Labrenzia sp. PHM005: one gene and its partner. The protein of the gene in region 2 binds, or shares a complex with, the protein of the main gene of each other region. Links are inferred from orthologs where the notes say so. Each region holds a gene or a part of one and is shown on either strand. Other genes may lie near its edges. The genes, in order: tig and rpsG.

Region 1 (17,313 bases), 220 kb from region 2 along the record:
TCCGCGGGTTCCGGCCTTCGGTAGCAGCACGTTCGGAAACAGTGAAGTTACCAAAACCGATGATGCGGACTTCGCCGCCGCCTTTCAGCGTTTCAGTGACAGCTTCAAAAGATGCGTCAACTGCTTCGCCTGCCTGTGCCTTTGTCAGGCCGGTCTTTTCTGCGACAGCTGCGATCAGATCGTTCTTATTCATAGCAGATACCTTTCTAAGAAACGGACGTATGCCGACGATTCCTGTCAGCGCCGTTGCGCGAAATTCGCGAGATTTGAGACGAAACGCAAGAGGTTTTTTCGCAGAAAACAGCCATTTTGACCAATTATTCAAAAGAAAAGCCCCGGTTTGGCCGGGGCTTGACATTTTATACATTGTTTGAGCGGATTTAGTGGGCAACGACACCTGTTGTGTCGTCATCCGAACTTCCCGCCTTGGTTGCAGCTTCCGCTGCATCCGCGTCCCATTCAATCGGCTCCGGCAAACGTACAAGAGCGTGTTTGAGGACTTCTTCCATGCCGGAAACCGGGATGATTTCGAGCGAGTTTTTCACCGTGTCCGGAATATCCGCCAGATCCTTGGCGTTGTCTTCCGGGATCATGACCAGCTTGATACCTCCACGCAGGGCTGCAAGGAGTTTTTCCTTCAATCCACCGATCGGCAGAACCCGGCCGCGCAAGGTGATTTCACCTGTCATGGCCACATCGCGTTTGACCGGAATGCCGGTCATGGTCGAGATCACTGCGGTTGCCATGGCGATACCGGCAGACGGACCATCCTTCGGCGTTGCCCCTTCCGGCACGTGCACGTGGATGTCGCGTTTGTCGAAGCTCGGCGGTTCGATGCCGAAATCAACGGACCGGGAGCGTACGTAAGACGCTGCCGCGGAAATCGATTCCTTCATCACGTCCTTCAAGTTGCCGGTAACGGTCATTTTGCCTTTGCCCGGCATCATGACACCTTCGATCGTCAGCAACTCGCCGCCAACTTCCGTCCAAGCGAGACCGGTAACAACACCGACCTGATCTTCAAGTTCGGCTTCACCATAGCGGTACCGCGGCACACCGAGGTATTCCTCGACGAGCTCCGGAGTAACCGTGATGCTTTCCTTGTCGCTCATCAGGATATCCTTGACCGATTTACGGGCAAGGGTCGCCATTTCGCGTTCCAGGTTCCGCACCCCGGCTTCACGGGTATAGCGGCGCACCACTTTTTGAAGCGCCTCGTCTTCAATCGTGAATTCGCCGTCCCGCAGGCCGTGGTCTTTTTCAGCCTTCGGAATGAGGTGACGGCGGCAGATTTCCACCTTCTCTTCTTCCGTATAGCCGGCAATCCGGATGATCTCCATCCGGTCCATCAAGGGACCAGGGATGTTCAGCGTGTTGGCCGTCGTCACGAACATCACGTCCGACAGATCGTATTCGACCTCCAGATAGTGATCCATGAAGGAAGAGTTCTGTTCCGGATCCAGGACCTCAAGCAGTGCGGATGACGGATCGCCGCGGAAATCCATGCCCATCTTGTCGATCTCATCGAGCAGGAAGAGCGGGTTGGATTTTTTGGCTTTTTTCATCGACTGGATGACCTTGCCCGGCATGGAGCCGATGTAGGTCCGCCGGTGGCCACGGATCTCCGCTTCATCGCGTACACCGCCCAGCGACATACGTACGAATTCACGGCCCGTTGCCTTGGCAATCGACTTACCAAGCGAGGTTTTACCGACACCTGGAGGGCCAACTAGGCAGAGGATCGGACCACGCAATTTGTTGGCCCGGCTTTGAACCGCCAGATATTCGACAATCCGCTCCTTGACCTTATCGAGGCCATAGTGATCAGTGTCGAGCACCGTCTCGGCGAAGCTGAGATCGTGTTTGACCTTTGATTTCTTTGACCAAGGAATGCCGATCAGCCAGTCCAGATAGTTCCGTACCACGGTCGCTTCCGCGGACATCGGGCTCATCTGTTTCAGCTTCTTGATCTCGGCAGCGGCACGTTCGCGCGCTTCCTTGGTCAGCTTGGTCTTTTTGATCTTTTCTTCGAGTTCGGCAATCTCGTCTTTGCCGTCTTCGCTGTCACCCAGCTCCTTCTGAATGGCCTTCATCTGCTCATTCAGATAGTACTCGCGCTGGGTCTTCTCCATCTGGCGCTTGACGCGCGAACGGATGCGTTTTTCCACTTGCAGGACGGAAATTTCGCTTTCCATCATGCCAAGGACACGCTCAAGCCGTTCGGAGACGGAAACGACGCCGAGGATTTCCTGTTTTTCTGGGATCTTGATCGCCAGATGTGAGGCAATCGTGTCGGCCAGTTTCGAATAATCGTCGATCTGATTGACCGCGCCGAGAACTTCCGGAGAAACCTTCTTGTTCAGTTTCACATAGTTCTCAAACTCGGCGATCACGGAGCGTGCCAAAGCTTCCACTTCGATGTTTTCGCCGTCTTTTTCAGGCAAAACAGTCGCTGTGGCTTCGAAATAGTCTGAACGGTCGGAATACTCACCGATTTGCGCACGCGCACCGCCCTCGACCAACACTTTGACAGTGTTGTCCGGCAACTTCAGCAGCTGCAAAACGGTTGCCAGCGTACCGACGTTGTAGATCTGGTCCGGATTGGGATCATCGTCCGCGGCATTCATCTGCGTCGCAAGGAGAATGTGCTTGTCGGTGGTCATCACCTCTTCAAGCGCCTTGATCGACTTCTCACGGCCAACGAACAGCGGAACGATCATATGTGGGAAGACGACAATATCGCGCAGGGGCAAGACGGGATACACAGACGTTGAGTCTGGATCAGTGGCGCGGATTTCTGCGTCGCTCATTTTTTTTCCTTTCTCGGCGTGTTCCGGCCCCACTCATTAAAAGGCAGCCAGAGACACTGGAAAACGGCTTTCAGCGGTATTTGCCGAGGGCCGGATCGTAAACACCCCGGATGGGCGTGCCGACGATCCGCACAAGCCGTCCTTTCGCTCTATTAGGTGGCTACCTGCCGCCCCGGTGTCAAGGCAATCGCGTCTTAAGAAACGGACTTGTCTGTTGACGACTCACCAGCACGGTGGATAACGCACCCCAAACCAAATTGGCTGTGCAAAAAACAAAAATGCCGCCCCCGAAAGAGCGGCACTTTCAAACGTCTAAACTTAAGCGCTTGCCGCTAGCTTACGCGCTCGTAGCAGAGGTTTCTTCGCGGTCTTCGTAGATGTACAAAGGACGCGCTTCGCCATTCACCACTTCTGGTGAAATGACGACTTCCTTGACGCCCTTCAGACCCGGCAGCTCGTACATGGTATCGAGCAAGATGGATTCCAGAATGGACCGCAAACCACGGGCACCGGTCTTGCGCTCGATCGCTTTTTGCGCGATCGCCCGCAGCGCGTCCTCGTGGAAAGACAGTTCGACCTGCTCCATCTCGAACAGACGCTGATACTGCTTGACGAGCGCGTTTTTCGGCTCGGTCAAAATAGTGATCAGCGCATCTTCGTCGAGGTCTTCCAGCGTGGCGATGACCGGCAAACGGCCAACGAATTCCGGAATAAGACCAAACTTCAGAAGATCTTCCGGCTCCAGCTCGGAGAAGAGCTCACCGATCCGGCGGTCTTCAGGTGCATGCACCTGTGCCTGGAAGCCAATGGATGTCTGGGTGCCGCGGTCGGAGATGATCTTATCAAGTCCCGCAAAGGCCCCACCACAGATGAACAGCATATTGGTGGTGTCCACCTGCAGGAACTCCTGCTGCGGGTGTTTCCGGCCACCCTGTGGCGGAACGGAGGCCACCGTGCCTTCCATGATCTTCAAGAGCGCTTGCTGGACGCCCTCACCCGACACATCGCGTGTGATCGAAGGGTTGTCGGCCTTGCGGCTGATCTTGTCGATCTCATCGATGTAGACGATGCCGCGCTGCGCACGTTCGACGTTGTAGTCGGCAGATTGCAGCAGCTTCAGGATGATGTTTTCAACGTCTTCACCGACATAACCGGCTTCGGTCAATGTGGTTGCGTCCGCCATGGTGAACGGCACGTCGAGGATACGGGCCAAGGTCTGCGCGAGCAGTGTCTTGCCGCAACCTGTCGGACCGACCAGAAGAATGTTGGACTTGGCCAGTTCAACATCATTGTTCTTGGTGGCGTGGTTTAGACGCTTGTAATGGTTGTGAACGGCGACCGACAGGACCTTCTTCGCACTGCCCTGACCAATGACATAGTCATCCAGAACATCGCGGATTTCCTGAGGGGTCGGGATTCCGTCCCGAGATTTTACCAGCGAGGATTTGTTTTCCTCGCGGATGATATCCATGCACAGCTCGACACATTCATCGCAAATGAAAACAGTCGGGCCGGCGATCAGCTTGCGGACCTCGTGCTGGCTTTTGCCGCAGAAGGAGCAGTAGAGCGTATTCTTGGAATCGCTGCCGCTGGCCTTGGTCATGTAATCAACCTCGCGTTTCTGGGGCCTTCACCCCTTATCTTCCCGGATTTGGCCCAATAGAGCCAGATCCGAACTGAAAGCGTTAGACACCTAAAGTGCCGCACTTTCCTGTAGGATGTCACCATGGTTCGCCGTTAAAAATCAATATAGGTTTAAGGCGAAGGTGAAAACCCTGTATTACCTATGGATTTTTCCGGCAAAACCACGGGAAATCGCCCCGTGATTATTGCACAAACCCGCAAATTACGACGTTTCTTCGCCGCCCAGGCTCATCCGATCCGTGATGACCTTGTCAACAATGCCAAATTCCTTGGCTTTGTCGGCGGTCATAAAGTTGTCGCGCTCCAGCGCTTCTTCAACCTGATCCAAGCTTTGGCCGGTGTGTTTCACGTAAATTTCATTGAGCCGGCGTTTCATGGCCAGGATTTCCTGAGCATGCAGCATGATGTCGGCTGCCTGACCGCGGAAACCGCCGGACGGCTGATGAACCATGACGCGGGCATTCGGCAAAATGAAGCGCATGTCCTTTTCACCAGCAGCCAAAAGCAGAGAGCCCATGGACGCAGCCTGACCAATGCAGAGCGTTGACACCGAGGGGCGAATGAACTGCATGGTGTCGTAAATCGCGAGACCGGAGGTCACCAAACCACCCGGCGAATTGATGTAAATCGCGATTTCTTTAGACGGGTTTTCCGCTTCCAGATACAGAAGCTGTGCGCTCACCAGCGTTGCCATGTGATCTTCGACCGGTCCGGTCAGGAAGATGATGCGCTCCTTCAGCAAGCGCGAGTAGATATCGAAGGCCCGCTCGCCCCGGTTCGTCTGTTCGACAACCATCGGCACGAGAGTGTTCATGTAGATATCGACAGGATCCTTCATACCTCATCCATATGCTTGAGATGTTGCCCAAGGGTCTTGGGCAGAACACAGACCATGAAAGCGCATCGTTTCATGGCCCAATTCGAAAAAAGCGACATCCCATATATAGGGATGCCGCCCTCAACGCAAAGTCATGGCAGATGCGGCGTGAAAGCAAAGTTAAAGTTGCCGCCGCATCTGGGGATTATCTGGGAAAAAACGCCTTACGCGTCGTCTTCATCCTCAGAAACAAGCTTTTCCAGCTCTTCCTTGGTCACCGTCTTGTCGCTGACTTTTGCCAGCTCGAGCATGAAGTCGACGACTTTTTCCTCGTAGATCGGTGCGCGCAGAGACGCGAGCGCCTGCTGGTTGTTCTTGTAGAATTCGAACACCTGCTGTTCTTGACCCGGGAACTGACGGACCCGGTCATAAAGCGCACGCTGCATTTCTTCTTCGGTGACCTGAATGTCGTTCTTTTCACCGATTTCAGACAGAACCAGACCCAAACGGACACGGCGTTCAGCAATCTTGCGGTACTCCGCTTTAGCTTCTTCTTCCGTGGTCTCTTCGTCTTCGAAGGTCTTTTCGTTGCGCTTCATGTCTTCTTCGACCTGCTGCCAAACGACCTGGAACTCAGATTCCAGCAGTTTTTCCGGCAGTTCGAAAGAATAATGCTCATCGAGCTTGTCGAGCAGCTGACGCTTAACGCGCTGGCGGGTCATCTGGCCAAACTGGCCTTCGATCTGGCCGCGGACGATTTCCTTCAGCTTGTCGAGCGACTCAAGGCCGAGACCTTTTGCAAACTCGTCGTCGATCGCAGCTTCGCCTGGTGCACCAACTTCCTTGACGACAACGTCAAAGGTCGCTGCTTTTCCAGCCAGATGGGCAGCCGGGTAGTCTTCCGGGAAAGTTACTTCAACAACCTTCTCGTCGCCTGCCTTGGTGCCGATCAGCTGATCTTCAAAGCCCGGGATAAACTGGCCTGAGCCCAGAACGAGCTGACCGTTTTCGTCAGCGCCGCCTTCAAAAGGCTCGCCGTCGACTTTGCCGAGGTAAGACATGGTGACACGGTCACCGTCTTCCGCAGCGCCGTCTTTCGCTTCAAACGGTGTGTTGTTCTTGGCAATGTCAGCAACCTGGCCGTCGACTTCCTCATCGGCGATCTCGACGATCGGACGCTCGATCTCAAAGCCGCCGAAGTCCACGATTTCGAAGTCCGGCAGAACGTCATAAGTCATTTTGAAGGACAGGTCGGCATCGCCAGCCAGGATCTTTTCAGCTTCTTCGTCCGGCAGATCGATTTCCGGTGTCAGCGCCGGGCGCTCGGAGCGCTCTTCAACGGCCTTCTGAGTGGTTTCCTGGATGGTGTTCGACAGGATCTCAGCCATTGCTTGGCGGCCATACATCTTCTTCAGATGCGCGACCGGAACCTTGCCCGGACGGAAGCCCTTGATGTTGGCCTTGGACTTCATGTCGTCCATGTATTCATCGAGTTTGGCTGCCAGATCGCCAGCTGGAATGTCGATCTTCAGCTCGCGCTTGAGGCCCTCGGCGAGGGTTTCGGTTACCTGCATGGGTTTTGCTTCGTCCTCGGTCCTGAGCGGCAATGCGCCCTGGAGGTGTTGATTATCAAAATTTCCGTGTGCCGCACCGCCCACTCCCCTTTTTGCAGGAGCATTCCAATAGCGATGCACGCCTTAAGCAGAGCCCAAGACGCACGATGGGAGCGCGATAAAGGCTGGGGGCGAAAGTGTCAAGTCTTGCGGGCGATGAACCACCCGTTATTGACGCAGAAAACGGCTGGATTCTATTCAATCAGAGATCCGGGAGATGGCATTGTGCCACCCTGTTCGTTTCCCGGTCGTGTTAAACCCGCTTAGACCGCGTCCTCAATTCCGATGCCGGCAATTGATTGGCTGGTCTACCCAGCGGTACAATTTGTCTTTGAAGGTATTCAGGAATTTTATCTCGACCTTGCGGCTTTCCAAACAAATATCCTTGCGCTGTATGGCAGCCAAAGCTAGCGAATTGCTCCCTCTGCTCATGTGTCTCAATGCCCTCAATGGTAACAACAGCGCCAAGCTGCGCAGCGATCTTGACCACCATTTTGACGACATTGCGAACATCTTCAGAAGATCCGGCGGAAATCACAAAACTGCGGTCAATCTTGATTTCATCCCAAGCGAATTTTGCCAGGTAGGACAAACCTGAATACCCGGTCCCAAAATCATCCAAAGAGACTCGAATTCCCATGTTTTGAAACTGGCGCAGAACGGCGACGGTACGATCTAGGTCGGAAATCAAAACACTTTCAGTAATTTCCAGTTTCAGCCTGTGCGGATCAAGCCCAGTTTCGTCCAAGACCTTGCGCACGTCGCGAACAATGTCTGACCGCAAAATCTGCGACATAGAGAGATTCACGGAAATGGCAGCGTCAAATTCCCAACTGACCGCCTCGCGGCACGCCAGAAGCAAAATATGGCCACCAATATCAACAATGTCTCCAGTCGTTTCCGCAATCGAGATGAACTCATCTGGCGCAACTTGACCAAGCTCTGGATGGGTCCATCTCGCCAAAGCTTCAAATCCCACACACCGGCCAGATTGAATATCGAAGAAAGGCTGAAACACCGGTCGGATCTCATGATTTCGTGCAGCCGACGGCAGCGCGTCCTCCACCGCCTCCCTGCGCTTCATTTTCGTTCTCAAAGCGTTGTTATAGGCGACCGCGCGCCGCTTCCCGCGCAATTTGGCTTCAGTCAGGGCAAGATCGGCATCCATAATCAGAGGAACAAATGCTTCTTGCTGGTTGTTTGACTCCGCATAGCCAATCGACAATCCGAGGCTCACTTTCCCGGCTTCAGTTTCCATCGGCACATCCAAAGACTGCAACAGACTTCTGGCAAAATCAGGCAAGGACCAATCCGGATCACAATTCTCCAGAATGATCAGAAACTCATCCCCCCCTACTCGCGCAACCATTCCCGCTGCTCCGGACACTTCAACGGCTCTTGTCAAATGCTGGCCAACCGCCTTCAGGGCTGCGTCGCCGACGGTATGACCCAACATATCATTGATGCGTTTGAAACCATCTAAGTCCGTCGCAAGAACGCACACCCGTTGCGGCTTTTGTTGCGCGCTTGCCAGGGCCGTCAACTTTTCATCGACAGCAGTCCGGTTTGGCAGCCCTGTTACCGGATCGTGTTTTGCCAAGTGAGCAAATTTCTGCGCATTTGCATCTGCCAGATCAGATGCAGATTTAAGCGATACGTTTTGCCTAATCGCCACAAAAAACAACAGTGCACCAAGCCCCATAAGGAATTCCGAGATCCGCCTTTGAATTTGTTGCTGGTGCTGCAATTCTTCGCGGGCTGCGGCTGCCCGGTTCATACTCGTTTCATGCGATAACGATCCTAAATTATGAAAAATTTTCGAAAGTTGATTTGATTTCTCCATCAGCTCTTTACGCCCAGCGTTTGCTGTGTGCTCTGAAATCAAATCCTCAATGTCTACTATGACTTGTTTGGCATGTGCTAATCGCTCAATTCGATCAGTGTCTTCATTTACAAATTCACCAAAGGACCCCTGGCTCCATGTCCCCACGCGGCTTTTTACGATCGCAATTTGGAGATCAACACGCGCTTTTCCAGCATCATCTAGGAGAAGCAGATACGAGCTTAAGGCTGATTTCAGTTTTTCTACTTCGATGCGGCCATTGGCGCCATTCCAAGACGTGTCATGACGCATAGCCTGTTTGATCGACAGGCGTGCATTGTCGAAGGATGCAATATTGAGCGCTGTGAGCGACCCGAATATCAACACCCCGGCTATCAAGTAAATCTGCCAAGAAAACTGGATTTTTGGCCACTGCATCCCGATAGCCTATTTCACGAGGATCTTGTTGGCCTGCCAAACGGATCTCGAGAAATAGATTTCACTTTGAAGCTTCGTGTCTGAATCAAAGGGATAGATGACAAAAAGCGGCCCCTTGTCTTCAACTCCCATGTGTTTTCCATTCAGTTTCAGGGCAAGAATGGGGTTGAATTCTTCAAGGTCCTTCATCGGAATTGTCGCAGAATAATCATTGAGCGCGAAGACAGTTAGATCGTTACCAAGTGCCCCGACATGCGCCAACAAGCTCTTCAGCGGAACTCCTTCAAAACGCACCACCCCATCATGCCATGGCGTTGTTGTGGCGATTTCCGTTGACCCGAGAGCTTCCAAGGCACTGCGCGTAAACAGGACCTCCCCGTCCACCGAAACATTGCCGCTGATTTCCAAAATGACCTGTTCCTCAGCATCGGCAACGGTCGACCATTGACCAACGATAAGAACAGCAACAAGTATTCCCGACAGACCTTTCCAAAAACAGGAAATCATTCAATTCTCCAACAATTTCACAAAACCAACTATTGCCCATCTGCAATATATTTGAAAATTATTTTTGTAAATTTGCGGTTATCACTTACAATTAATCAAAGATTACATATTGTTTTATTGTTCATTTTCCGATTGAAAACATTGCCATTTATATTTATACTTATGTAATTATCCGGTGACGGAATTTTCACTGACGAACTTACAGACTAAAACTGTTCGGGGTCAGCTTTCCCGGCTCTACAATTGGAACTACACTGCTACCGCGCCAATTAGTTCGGTTAAGAAACTGCTATGGGCATACTGGCAAACTCTTCCTCAAGTTCGACAAGGCTGACCTGCTGTTTTTCCTCATACAGGCAGCCGATCTGTAACGCCTTCACCGACAGTTACTAGAGAATACGATCATGAGGTTGCTTGAAGAACCGCAGTTGAGTCGTGCGACTTGCGGGCACTGGAAGTGAACATCCGGACTGCCCGCAAATTTCACCTAGATGAGATTTTGATATATTATTGATTACTCATCGCTTTCAGTGGCGGGCCGACTTCATCTGGGATCGGGCAAGCGTAAGGATCGCGCGCGAGCTTTTCTTTGTGGGCCGTGATCGCCTGATCCAGAACTTCGCTATCTTCGAACAGATCCACCGCGGTTCCTGCCATGATTTTCGCTGCATGCAGCATGCCTTTGTGCGCAGCCGGAGCTTTCCCTTGCGCGGTCAATTGCCAAGTATGGAACGGCGTTCCAACTGCACAAGTTGCAACACGGGCCTGAACAGTCGGCACGGCCCAGCTGACATCGCCAACATCGGTAGAGCCTTCTCCGCCTTCGCTGTTCCGGTCCAGCGGGGCCACAAAGTCGCAGAGGGTCATATCCAGGTCCACCTCAGCGCCGATCCGCCGGAACGAGACGGTGATGTTGTCCTCACTGAGCGTGCTGCGGATTTTGTCTGCAAATTCCCGGTCTGTGTCGTCAAAGTCAGGGGCGCCCAACCTGTCGAGATTGCGCTGCATGGTTTCTTCCAAAGGACGGTTGCCGATCAAATTGGAAACCCCGCTGACGACGCTGGTCTCAACGGTTGTTTCCGTCATCAAAGCTGCGCCTTCGGCTATCTTGCGAACCCGGTCGATCAGGCCGCGCAACTCTTTCAAATTCCGGGCACGGACAAGCTGGCGGACAGTTGCCTTTGACTGCACAACATTGGGCGCAATACCCCCAGCGTCCAAATAGGCATAATGCACCCGGGCATCATCTGGCATGTGCTCCCGCATGTAGTTGACGCCAACGTTCATCAGCTCGATGGCATCCAGCGCACTGCGGCCGAGCTCGGGTGCGCCGGCCGCATGTGCTGCCAGGCCATGAAATGTGAAGTCAATCCGCGTGTTGGCGAGGGAATTGGCTTCGTTGACCGCCGTAAACGTCGCCGGGTGCCAAGAGATTGCCGCGTCGACGTCATCAAACAATCCTTCGCGCACCATGAATGTCTTGGCCGCACCGCCTTCTTCGGCTGGACAGCCATAGTAGCGCACACGGCCTTTGAGGCCGCGTTCGGCGAGGTAATCCTTTACCGCAGAAGCTGCCATGAGCGCGGCTGAGCCCAGAAGATTGTGCCCGCAACCATGTCCGGGGCCGCCGGCTTCGACGGGTTGATGTTCAGCAACGCCCGCTGTCTGCCCCAGTTCCGGCAGCGCATCGAACTCGCCGAGAATGGCGATCACCGGCCCTTCATCACCGGCCTCCCCGACGATTGCGGTCGGGATCCCCGCGACACCTTCGGTGATTTTGAAGCCTTCCTGTTCCAGCATTTTCTTGTGCTCAGCAACAGATTTGAACTCGGTGTAGGCAATTTCCGGGAGGTCGAAGACACGATCGGACAGACCGACATAATCCTCCCGGCGGGCATCGACCAAGTCCCAGACACGATCAGTGTTTTTCATTTCTTCCTCCCAAAAGGCAGCACATACCGGCCGCGCCGCAGCAAAGTGGCACGTGGTAAGCAACTCGATTAACGATCCCAGCTGTGGGGATCAGACATCCTTCCAATAGTGGCAAGCGACCGAATGGCTCTCGCCGAAGGTTTCAAGGCCAGGCTGTTCCCGGCGGCACAGATCTTGTGCGTGTGGACAGCGTGGATTGAAATAACACCCCTTCGGCGGGTCCAACGGTGATGGAATCTCGCCCTCGATCGGCGCAAAATCGCGCTTTCTCTGATCGAGCCGCGGCGCTTCAGCCAGAAGCGCCTTTGTGTAGGGATGTTTGGGCGCACTGAAGATTTCTTCAGTCGATGCACTTTCGACAATCCGGCCCAAATACATGATCGCCACGCGGTCGGCGATGTGCTCGACAACGCTCAAATCATGGCTGATGAACAGGTATGTCAGGCCGAATTCTTCTCTCAAATCCATGAAGAGGTTGATCACCTGGGCCTGGATGGAAACATCCAATGCCGCGATGGCTTCGTCACAGACAAGAAATTTCGGTTTGACTGCGAGCGCCCGCGCAATCCCGATCCGCTGACGCTGACCACCGGAAAACTGGTGGGCGTAGCGCCGCTTCAACGATGGATCGAGCCCGACTTTTCGCATGATGTCATCAACGTAGTCCGAAGCCTCAGACCGCGAGACAATGCCGTGAAACTGCGGCGCTTCGCCGATTATGTCCTCAACCCGCATGCGCGGGTTCAAACTGGCGAAGGGATCCTGAAAGATCATCTGAATTGCGAGGGTCGCAGCCCGCTGTTCGGCACTGGACATGGCGGCCACGTCGTTGCCTTGAAAGAGCAACTGACCTGAACTCGGTGCATGTATCCCAGCAACCACGCGGCCAAGCGTGGATTTACCACAGCCAGATTCCCCGACAAGGCCCAATACCTCACCCTCGCGGATATCTAGGTTCACTTCGTCGACCGCATGCACCACTTCTTCGCGGACATTGGCCCCCAGCTTCTGAGCGATTTTTCCGGCAACATCGAGCCGTTTCGCAAAACGTTTGGAGACGTTCTTAATCTCAACAAGTGGCGTGGTCATTGGGCTGCCACCTGTGCCTGGGGATTGAAACAACGCAGTTCGCGGTTTGCCACATGTTCCACTGGAGGCGGAGCTTTGCAGGCAGCGGTCGCAGCTCCACAACGCGGCGCAAAAGCACAGCCTTCGGGCAGAGCCAGCATGTTCGGCGTCATACCCTCGATCTGAAACAGGCGTTCGCCTCTTTTGTTGGCAGTCGGCACAGACCCAAGCAACCCCACCGTATACGGATGCAGCGGGTGATCGATCACATCGTCTGTTAGCCCCTGTTCAACGATCCTGCCGGCATACATCACCGATATTCGATCTGCGAGACCGGCAACAACAGCAAGGTCATGGGTAATCCAAATCATCGCGGTTCCGGTCTGGCGCGTCAGTTTTTGCGCTTCGTGGATGATTTGCGCCTGGATGGTGACATCAAGCGCGGTGGTTGGCTCATCGGCGATGATCAAATCTGGTTTGTTCAGGAAGGCGATGGCAATCGACACCCGCTGGCGCATCCCGCCAGAGAGCTGGTGCGGATAGGCTTTCAACCGCTCTTCAGGGGATGGAATGCCGACCAAACCAAGAGCGTCCCGGGAACGCTCCCAGGCTTCCTTCTTGGACACTTTTTCATGCGCAAAGATTGCTTCCATCATTTGGGAATCGATGCGCAAGACCGGGTTGAGGGTCATCATCGGATCTTGGAAAATCATCGAAATCCGGTTTCCGCGGATCGTTTTGAGCTTTTCCTCCGGCGCATTGGCAATGTCATCGCCATTGAACCGGATAGCGCCCTCAACAATCCGGCCGGGCTGATCAATGAGACCCAGAATAGAAAACCCGGTGATGGATTTTCCTGATCCAGATTCTCCGACAAGGCCCATCACCTCGCCCTTGTTGACAGTGAAATCGACGCCATCGACGGCTTTGACAACACCGGCATGGGTGAAGAAATGCGTCTTCAGCCCGCTTACTTCCAGGACCGCGGTCATTTCTTCAGCCTCGGATTGAGAACATCTCGGAGTTGGTCTCCGACAAGGTTGATCGATGCCACGGTCATGAGCAGCGCAAAGCCGGGAAAGACCGAAATCCAGTACCGGCCGGACAGCATGTATTCAAAGCCGTTGGCGATCAGAACACCCAGAGATGGTTCGGTTTGCGGCAATCCGACTCCGAGGAACGACAGTGTTGCTTCCAATGAGACGGCATGGGCAGTCTGCACGGTGCCAACCACGATCAGCGGAGCGAGACAATTCGGCAGGATGTGCCGGAAAACGACCCGCATCTTCGAAAGGCCCAGACATTGAGCGGCTTCGACGTATTCCTTGCCGCGTTCCACCAAAGCCGTCGCCCGGACCGTTCGGGCATAGTAGGCCCATTGGGCCACCACAAGGGCCAGGATAATCTTGTCGACCCCTTTTCCAAGAGCTGCGACCAGCATCAAGGCCACCAAGGACGCTGGAAAGGACAGTTGCAAATCGACCACCCGCATGATGATGGCTTCGGTCCGGCCACCGGCATAAGCAGCGATCAAGCCCACAGTCATGCCGATGAAGAGGGCAATCACCCCAGAAGCGAGGCCAACGGAAATTGAAATCCTGAGGCCATATAGGATCGCCGAATAAAGATCCCGACCGGCTCCATCAGATCCGAGCCACATGGTGTATCCGGCAAAGGCTTCAGATCCGGGCGGCAACCGCCCGTCTAAAACATCCACCTGGGCAAGATCATAGGGGTTTTGTGGCGTGATCCACGGAGCCAAAATCGCCAGCAGCAGAATGATCGCGAGGATGCAGAAGGCGGCCGTGGCAATGCGGCTTTCGAAAAACTCCGCCCGAAACCGTTGGAAAGGTGTTTCCACCTTGACCGTGGCCGGGGTTGACGACGAAATCGTAGTATCGGTCATGCGCCCTGATCCTGCAGACGGACACGCGGGTCCAGGATTGAATAGAGAATGTCAACGACCAGATTGATCACGACAAAGAACAGGACCATGATCATCAGGTAGGCGACGACCACAGGCCGATCGAGTTGCAGGATCGCATCGATCAGGAGCTTGCCCATCCCAGGCCAGGCAAAGATTGTTTCGGTGACGACCGAAAATCCGATGAGGCTGCCAAATTCCAGTCCCATGACAGTGACCACCGGGATCATGATGTTTTTCATGACATGAACGAAGATGATGCGCTGTGTCGAAACGCCTTTTGCGCGGGCGTATTTGACATAGTCCTGGCTCATCGCTTCACGCACCCCGGCCCGGGTCAGCCGGATCGCCAGCGAGATCTTTAAAAGCGCAAGGTTTAGCGCGGGAAGCATAATGTGGGTCAAGCCGTCCCATGTGGCCAAACTGGTTTGGATTCCAAAGACTGAAGCTGTATCCCCGCGGCCGGTTGATGGCAGCCAGCCAAGCTCAACTGCGAACAGCAAAATCATCATCAGCCCGACCCAAAACGTCGGCAGGGAAAACCCAAGGATTGATCCGGCCATAATGCCCTTCGACACCACGTTGTCCGGATAAAGCCCCGAATAGAGACCAAGAGGTATGCCGATCACAATCGCCATCATCAGCGCGCTGAATGCCAGCTCCAGCGTTGCCGGCATATGATGGAGGATCAATTTCAGAGCCGGTTCGCCGAAGATGAAGGAGTCGCCGAGATTGCCCTGCGCGGCCCCTTTCAGGAACAGAAGGTATTGCTCCCAAATCGGGCGGTCGAGCCCAAGACGGCGGATCGCGGCTTCAATGTCTGCCTGATCTGCATCAGGGCTGACCAGCATGTAAACCGGATCGCCAACAATATTCACTCCGAAGAAGACGATCACCGACATGAGAAACACGACGAAGATCGCCTGCATCAGCCGGCGGATGACAAAAACAGACATGAGAGGTTCTCAGTTCAGGGGGAGAACCGGACCGCTGACAGCAGCGGTCCGGTAACAGCCGGTTATTCCTTCACGACACCCATGGCGAGTGTGTACTCGTCGGTGCGGGGAATATATTTCAGGCCCTTTTTGGTGGCCCAAGTGTTGACCTGGAAGTGGGTCGGGATGATCGCAACATCACCGATGGCCATTTCGGTGGCTTTTGCCAACAAGTCCTGGCGCTTTTCGTCATCCACGGTCCGCAATGCTTCTTCGATCGTTGCATCGATTTCGGCGTTGGAATGACGGCCACGGTTCGAAGACCCAAAGCCCTGGTCTTTGTCATAGGTGTGGATCAGGGATTTCAGCGGTGAAGAGGCTTCACCTGAGCCTGCACCCCATCCAACCAGGATAAAGCTAAACTCCGGCTGACCATCCGCGCCGCCGCGGGACGCCCGGCCGAAATAGACGGACCTCGGCATTGTTTCCACTGCCGTCTTGATGCCGATACGTGTGAGCATCTGTCCGATCGCTTCCACGATCTTAGCATCGTTGATGTAACGGTCATTCGGGCCGTGAATGGTCAACTGAAAACCGTCCGGATAACCGGCTTCGGCCAGCAAGGCTTTTGCGCCTTCCGGATCATACGGTTCAGGTTTCAGTTTGCTGGAAACGCCGAAGAACCCTTCTGGCAACAACTGACCAGCAGGAATAGCCACGCCTTCCATCACGCGTTCTACGATGGCATCCCGGCGTATTGCCTTGGAAATGGCCAGACGGACACGTTGATCCAACAGCGGGTTCTTGATGTCCGAACCATCATTGCCTTTCACAAACGGCGAGTTCTCGCGGAACTGGTCCATGTGAAGATAAATAACCCGGTTGGAGACACCTTGGCTGAGCTGAAGATCGGCTTTTTCGCTCAAGGTCTTGATATCGGTCGTTGGAACGGCCGCAATCATGTCCACATCGCCGGCAAGAAGCGCTGCCACCCGGCTTGGGCCGGACTTGATCGGACGGAACTCAACTTCGCTCCAGGCCGGAGCATCGCCCCAATAATCGTCGTTCCGGACCAGGCTGATGCTTTCACCCGGCTTGTAGCTTGAGAACTTGAACGGACCCGTGCCGATAGCAGCTTTACCAGAGTTGAAGTCTTCGGTTGCTGCGCCGCAGCCGGCACTGTCTGAGACCACTGGGACGTTGGAGATGTCATTTGCCATCAGCGGATAAGGCGCCGCAGTTATGGCATGAACGGTGTAGTCGTCGATTTTCTTGAAGGTTTTGCCCTTCAAATAGGTGCCGTAGCTCGACGGGGAGTTCGGCACATCCGGTGCACGTTCCATGGTGCAGACGACATCGTCGGCTGTAAAATCGGATCCATCGTGGAACTTGACGCCTTCGCGCAGTTTGAATTCCCAAGTCAGATCATCGATCGGCTTCCAAGACACAGCCAGGCCTGGCGACAAGCGCTGCTTTTCGTCCTGAGCAATCAGCCGGTCAAAGATGTGAACCGACATGGCGTTGTTCGGGCCCAGATTGTGAAAATGGGGGTCCATCGCGGTTGGCTCTGAGGCCAGGCCGATGGTTAGTTTTTCGGCGGAAGCCGCTCCGGTTAACAACGCGAGCGCGCTTACCGTTGCAGCAGCAACAGCTGTTAGTTTTCTCATAACAATGTAACTCCCTCGGAAGGTGCGATATCCGTTTTCCGGACTTTTGCCGCACGATGGAAAGGATGTTAGCTTGCAGAAAATTCATTGCCAACTGGAAAGTTAATCCATTTTTGCATAGGATAATTCAACTTGA
Region 2 (3,698 bases):
CCGTTTCTCTAATTCTTAATTAATTCAAGAGGTTGGGATCAGGCGTATTTCGCCTGAACCTCTTCGGCGACAGCCTGCGGCACCTGATCGTAGTGATCGAACACCATCGAATACTGGGCGCGGCCTTGAGACATGGAACGCAGGTTGTTCACGTAACCAAACATGTTGGCCAGCGGTACCATTGCTGTGATGACGGTCACGATGCCCCGGTTCTCCGTACCCGCGATCTGGCCGCGGCGGGAGTTCAGGTCACCAATCACATCACCCATGTAATCTTCCGGGGTAACAACCTCGACCTTCATGACCGGCTCGAGAAGTTTCGGGCCAGCTTTCTGAATGGCTTCGCGGAAACCGGCACGGCCGGCGATTTCGAAGGCCAGAACAGAGGAGTCAACGTCGTGGTAGGCACCATCGGTGAGTGTTGCCTTGATGTCGAGCATCGGGAAGCCAGCCAGCGGACCGGACGACATGACGCTTTCGATACCCTTGGTAACACCCGGGATGTATTCCTTCGGAACGTTACCGCCAACGATCTTGCTCTCGAAGACGTAACCTTCATTCGGCTCGGACGGCTCGATGGTGAGCTTGATGCGAGCGAACTGACCAGAACCACCAGACTGCTTCTTGTGGGTGTAATCCACGTCTGCAACCTTGGTGATGGTTTCGCGGTAAGCAACCTGCGGCGCACCAATGTTCGCCTCAACCTTGAACTCACGCTTCATGCGGTCGACGATGATGTCGAGGTGCAATTCACCCATACCGGCGATGATGGTCTGACCGGACTCTTCGTCGGTCTTCACGCGGAAGGACGGATCCTCAGCAGCCAGGCGGTTCAGGGCGAGGCCCATTTTTTCCTGGTCGGCTTTGGTCTTCGGCTCAACTGCGATCTCGATGACCGGCTCAGGGAATTCCATCCGCTCCAGAATGACCGGCTTCAGCGGATCACAAAGGGTGTCACCAGTGGTGGTGTCTTTGAGACCTGCGATCGCCACGATGTCACCTGCATAGGCCACATCAATGTCTTCACGGGAGTTGGAGTGCATCTGCATCATCCGGCCGACGCGCTCACGCTTGTCTTTAACAGTGTTCAGAAGGGAAACACCCTTGTTCAGAACACCGGAGTAGATGCGGCAGAAGGTCAAAGAGCCAACGAACGGGTCGTTCGCGATCTTGAATGCCAGCAGGCCAAGCGGCTCTTCATCAGAAGACTGACGCTCAACTTCTTCTTCGTTCTTCGGATCGATACCTTTAATAGCCGGAACTTCAACCGGGCTCGGCAGGTAATCAACAACTGCATCAAGAAGCGGCTGCACGCCTTTGTTCTTGAACGCAGAACCACAGAAGACCGGAACGAAATCACCAGCAATGGTGCCCTTACGGATCAGCTCTTGAAGCTTCTCGAAAGACGGCTCTTCGCCTTCCAGGTAAGCTTCCATTGCTTCTTCGTCGATCTCAACAGCAGTCTCGATCAGAGCGTCGCGCATTTCCTGCGCACGGTCAGCAAGCTCAGCCGGGATGTCCAGAACGTCCCAAGCAGCGCCGAGGTTTTCGGACTGCCAGATCAGAGCTTTCATTTTCAGCAGATCAACAACGCCAGCGAATTCGCTTTCAGCGCCGATGTTCAGCTGCATGACCAGCGGAGTGGCCCCAAGACGGGACTTAATCATCTCGCAGCAGCGATCGAAATCGGCGCCGAGTTTGTCCATCTTGTTGACGAAGATCATCCGCGGGACGTTGTACTTGTCGGCCTGACGCCAAACAGTCTCAGTCTGCGGCTCAACGCCAGCGTTGGCGTCCAGAAGAGCAACCGCGCCATCAAGAACACGCAGGGACCGCTCAACTTCAATTGTGAAGTCAACGTGGCCTGGGGTGTCGATGATGTTCAGGCGTTTGTCATTCCAGTGAGCGGTGGTTGCAGCAGAGGTGATCGTGATACCACGCTCCTGCTCCTGCTCCATCCAGTCCATAGTGGCAGCGCCATCATGAACTTCACCGATCTTGTGGCTCTTACCGGTGTAGTAGAGGATCCGCTCGGTGGTGGTCGTCTTACCAGCATCGATGTGAGCCATGATGCCGAAGTTACGGTAGTCCTCGATATTATGCGTGCGCGACATAGCGTCAGCCCTTCGAAGTAACTTATTACCAGCGATAGTGCGAGAATGCGCGGTTGGCGTCGGCCATCCGGTGCGTGTCTTCGCGCTTCTTAACTGCGGTACCACGGTTGTTTGCTGCATCGAGCAGTTCACCGGAGAGGCGATCAACCATTGTGGTTTCGTTGCGGTTACGAGCTGCTGCGATCAACCAACGGATCGCAAGCGCCTGACGGCGGTCAGAACGAACTTCAACCGGAACCTGGTAGGTCGCACCACCAACACGGCGGGAACGAACTTCCACTTGCGGCATAACGTTCTCAAGAGCGGCGTGGAACACTTCGATCGGGTTCTCACGGGTCTTGTTCTCAACAACGTCGAAAGCACCGTAAACAATGCGCTCGGCGGTGGACTTCTTGCCGTCGTACATGATGGAGTTCATGAACTTGGTGACGACCATATCCCCGAATTTCGGATCCGGGTTGATTTCGCGTTTTTCTGCGCGGTGACGACGGGACATCTAACGTGCTCCTTACTTCGGCCGCTTGGCGCCGTACTTCGAACGGCGCTGCTTACGATCTTTAACGCCCTGGGTATCCAGCACACCACGGATGATGTGATAACGGACACCCGGCAAATCCTTCACACGGCCGCCGCGGATCATCACAACGGAGTGTTCCTGAAGGTTGTGGCCTTCACCCGGGATGTATCCAATGACTTCAAAGCCGTTGGTCAGACGGATTTTCGCCACTTTACGCAGAGCCGAGTTCGGCTTCTTCGGAGTGGTCGTGTAGACGCGGGTGCAAACACCACGCTTCTGCGGGCAGGCCTCCATGGCCGGCACTTTGTTCCGCTTCGGCGGATCTTTCCGCGGCTTGCGGATCAACTGGTTGATGGTCGGCATTCTGTGCCCTTTACCTTGTCCATCCAAAATTCTTTGTGCAACTGCAGTCCCCCGCTGATGCCACATGTGTTCAAACATGCAGAATCGCGCCCGCACGCTCCGAAAAGAGCGGCCGGCGCTGCGAAAAACCAGAGGACCACGAGTTACCTCGCGGTCATGCAATCGACGCGTATTCGCCTATGTGACCCGGCAGCGTTTAAGAGGACTGTGTCCTGCGCTCTTCAGAAGCGCTGGAGGGTTCGCTCTTACCGCCTGCCCTTGGGATGCGCGGAACCTACTCAGATGCACCCTTTGCGTCAAGTGATTTGTTGGAAATTCCGCATTTCCGCGACTTCGGGAAATACCGCCTCATAAATGACCGTCAAAACAGCACTAAACGCAAGATTATTTCCAATGCATACCCAATTCGGTTCTTTTGTTATTTACACCTAATCCAGACCAATTTCCAACAATGAATCAAACCTTAACCAGATGATTCAAATTCCAACAATTGCACCGGAATCGCTCAGTACAACGGTTCTACAGGCCCGTTCTTGCGATTGATTCCCACATGCATGGCAGACATGCAATTTTTCAAGATTGTCTCCGCAGTAACCGATCATCCGGCTATTCGGTATTGCCCAAGAACAAAGGCGCGCCCGATGGGAGCACGCCTTTTATTCTAATGCATATTTACTCTGGCAAGAGACTGTCTATCCCCTACC

The links.
Region 1: the proteins of rpsG (region 2) and tig are in contact, whole or in part, in a crystal structure (PDB 3GTY), measured with the Thermotoga maritima proteins. The link is inferred for Labrenzia sp. PHM005 from one-to-one orthologs. Residues at the interface, in WP_004081843.1 of Thermotoga maritima: Lys34, Lys52, Lys55, Glu59, Arg62, Gln63, Glu66, Asn67, Lys69, Val71, Arg95, Ala109, Lys110, Lys111, Gly112, Arg113, Pro114, Glu117, Glu121, Ile124, Ala125, Tyr127, Asn128, Asn129, Thr130, Gly131, Lys135, Asp139, Arg142, Met143; in WP_004081061.1 of Thermotoga maritima: Glu122, Val124, Val129, Leu130, Tyr133, Glu188, Gly259, Ile262, Tyr263, Glu266, Ser270, Glu273, Gln274, Glu277, Arg308, Gln311, Ile312, Ser315, Tyr316, Glu325, Arg329, Arg336, Leu363, Phe366, Trp367, Arg373, Leu377, Arg381, Leu384, Glu387.

The regions. Positions count from the first base shown.
Region 1 is NZ_CP041191.1:3,531,032-3,548,344, reverse strand. Bases 4,671-7,536 are described here. They hold tig (trigger factor), read right to left. Parts: upstream 6,846-7,536; coding sequence 5,496-6,845; downstream 4,671-5,495. Other genes in these bases: FJ695_RS16040 (bifunctional diguanylate cyclase/phosphodiesterase), read right to left, coding at 7,138-7,536; FJ695_RS16050 (ATP-dependent Clp protease proteolytic subunit), read right to left, coding at 4,671-5,292. In the rest of the region: FJ695_RS16065 (HU family DNA-binding protein), read right to left, coding at 1-193; lon (endopeptidase La), read right to left, coding at 381-2,810; ATP-dependent Clp protease ATP-binding subunit ClpX, read right to left, coding at 3,148-4,413; more of FJ695_RS16050, read right to left, coding at 4,657-4,670; more of FJ695_RS16040, read right to left, coding at 7,537-9,144; FJ695_RS16035 (molybdopterin-dependent oxidoreductase), read right to left, coding at 9,154-9,651; FJ695_RS16030 (M20 family metallopeptidase), read right to left, coding at 10,159-11,583; FJ695_RS16025 (ABC transporter ATP-binding protein), read right to left, coding at 11,674-12,672; FJ695_RS16020 (ABC transporter ATP-binding protein), read right to left, coding at 12,669-13,643; FJ695_RS16015 (ABC transporter permease), read right to left, coding at 13,640-14,557; FJ695_RS16010 (ABC transporter permease), read right to left, coding at 14,554-15,531; FJ695_RS16005 (ABC transporter substrate-binding protein), read right to left, coding at 15,594-17,177. UniProt on the Bacillus subtilis protein: Involved in protein export. Acts as a chaperone by maintaining the newly synthesized protein in an open conformation. Functions as a peptidyl-prolyl cis-trans isomerase.
Region 2 is NZ_CP041191.1:3,318,099-3,321,796, reverse strand. What follows is about bases 876-3,698. They hold rpsG (30S ribosomal protein S7), read right to left. Parts: upstream 2,611-3,698; coding sequence 2,140-2,610; downstream 876-2,139. Other genes in these bases: rpsL (30S ribosomal protein S12), read right to left, coding at 2,623-2,994; fusA (elongation factor G), read right to left, coding at 876-2,114. Also shown: more of fusA, read right to left, coding at 39-875.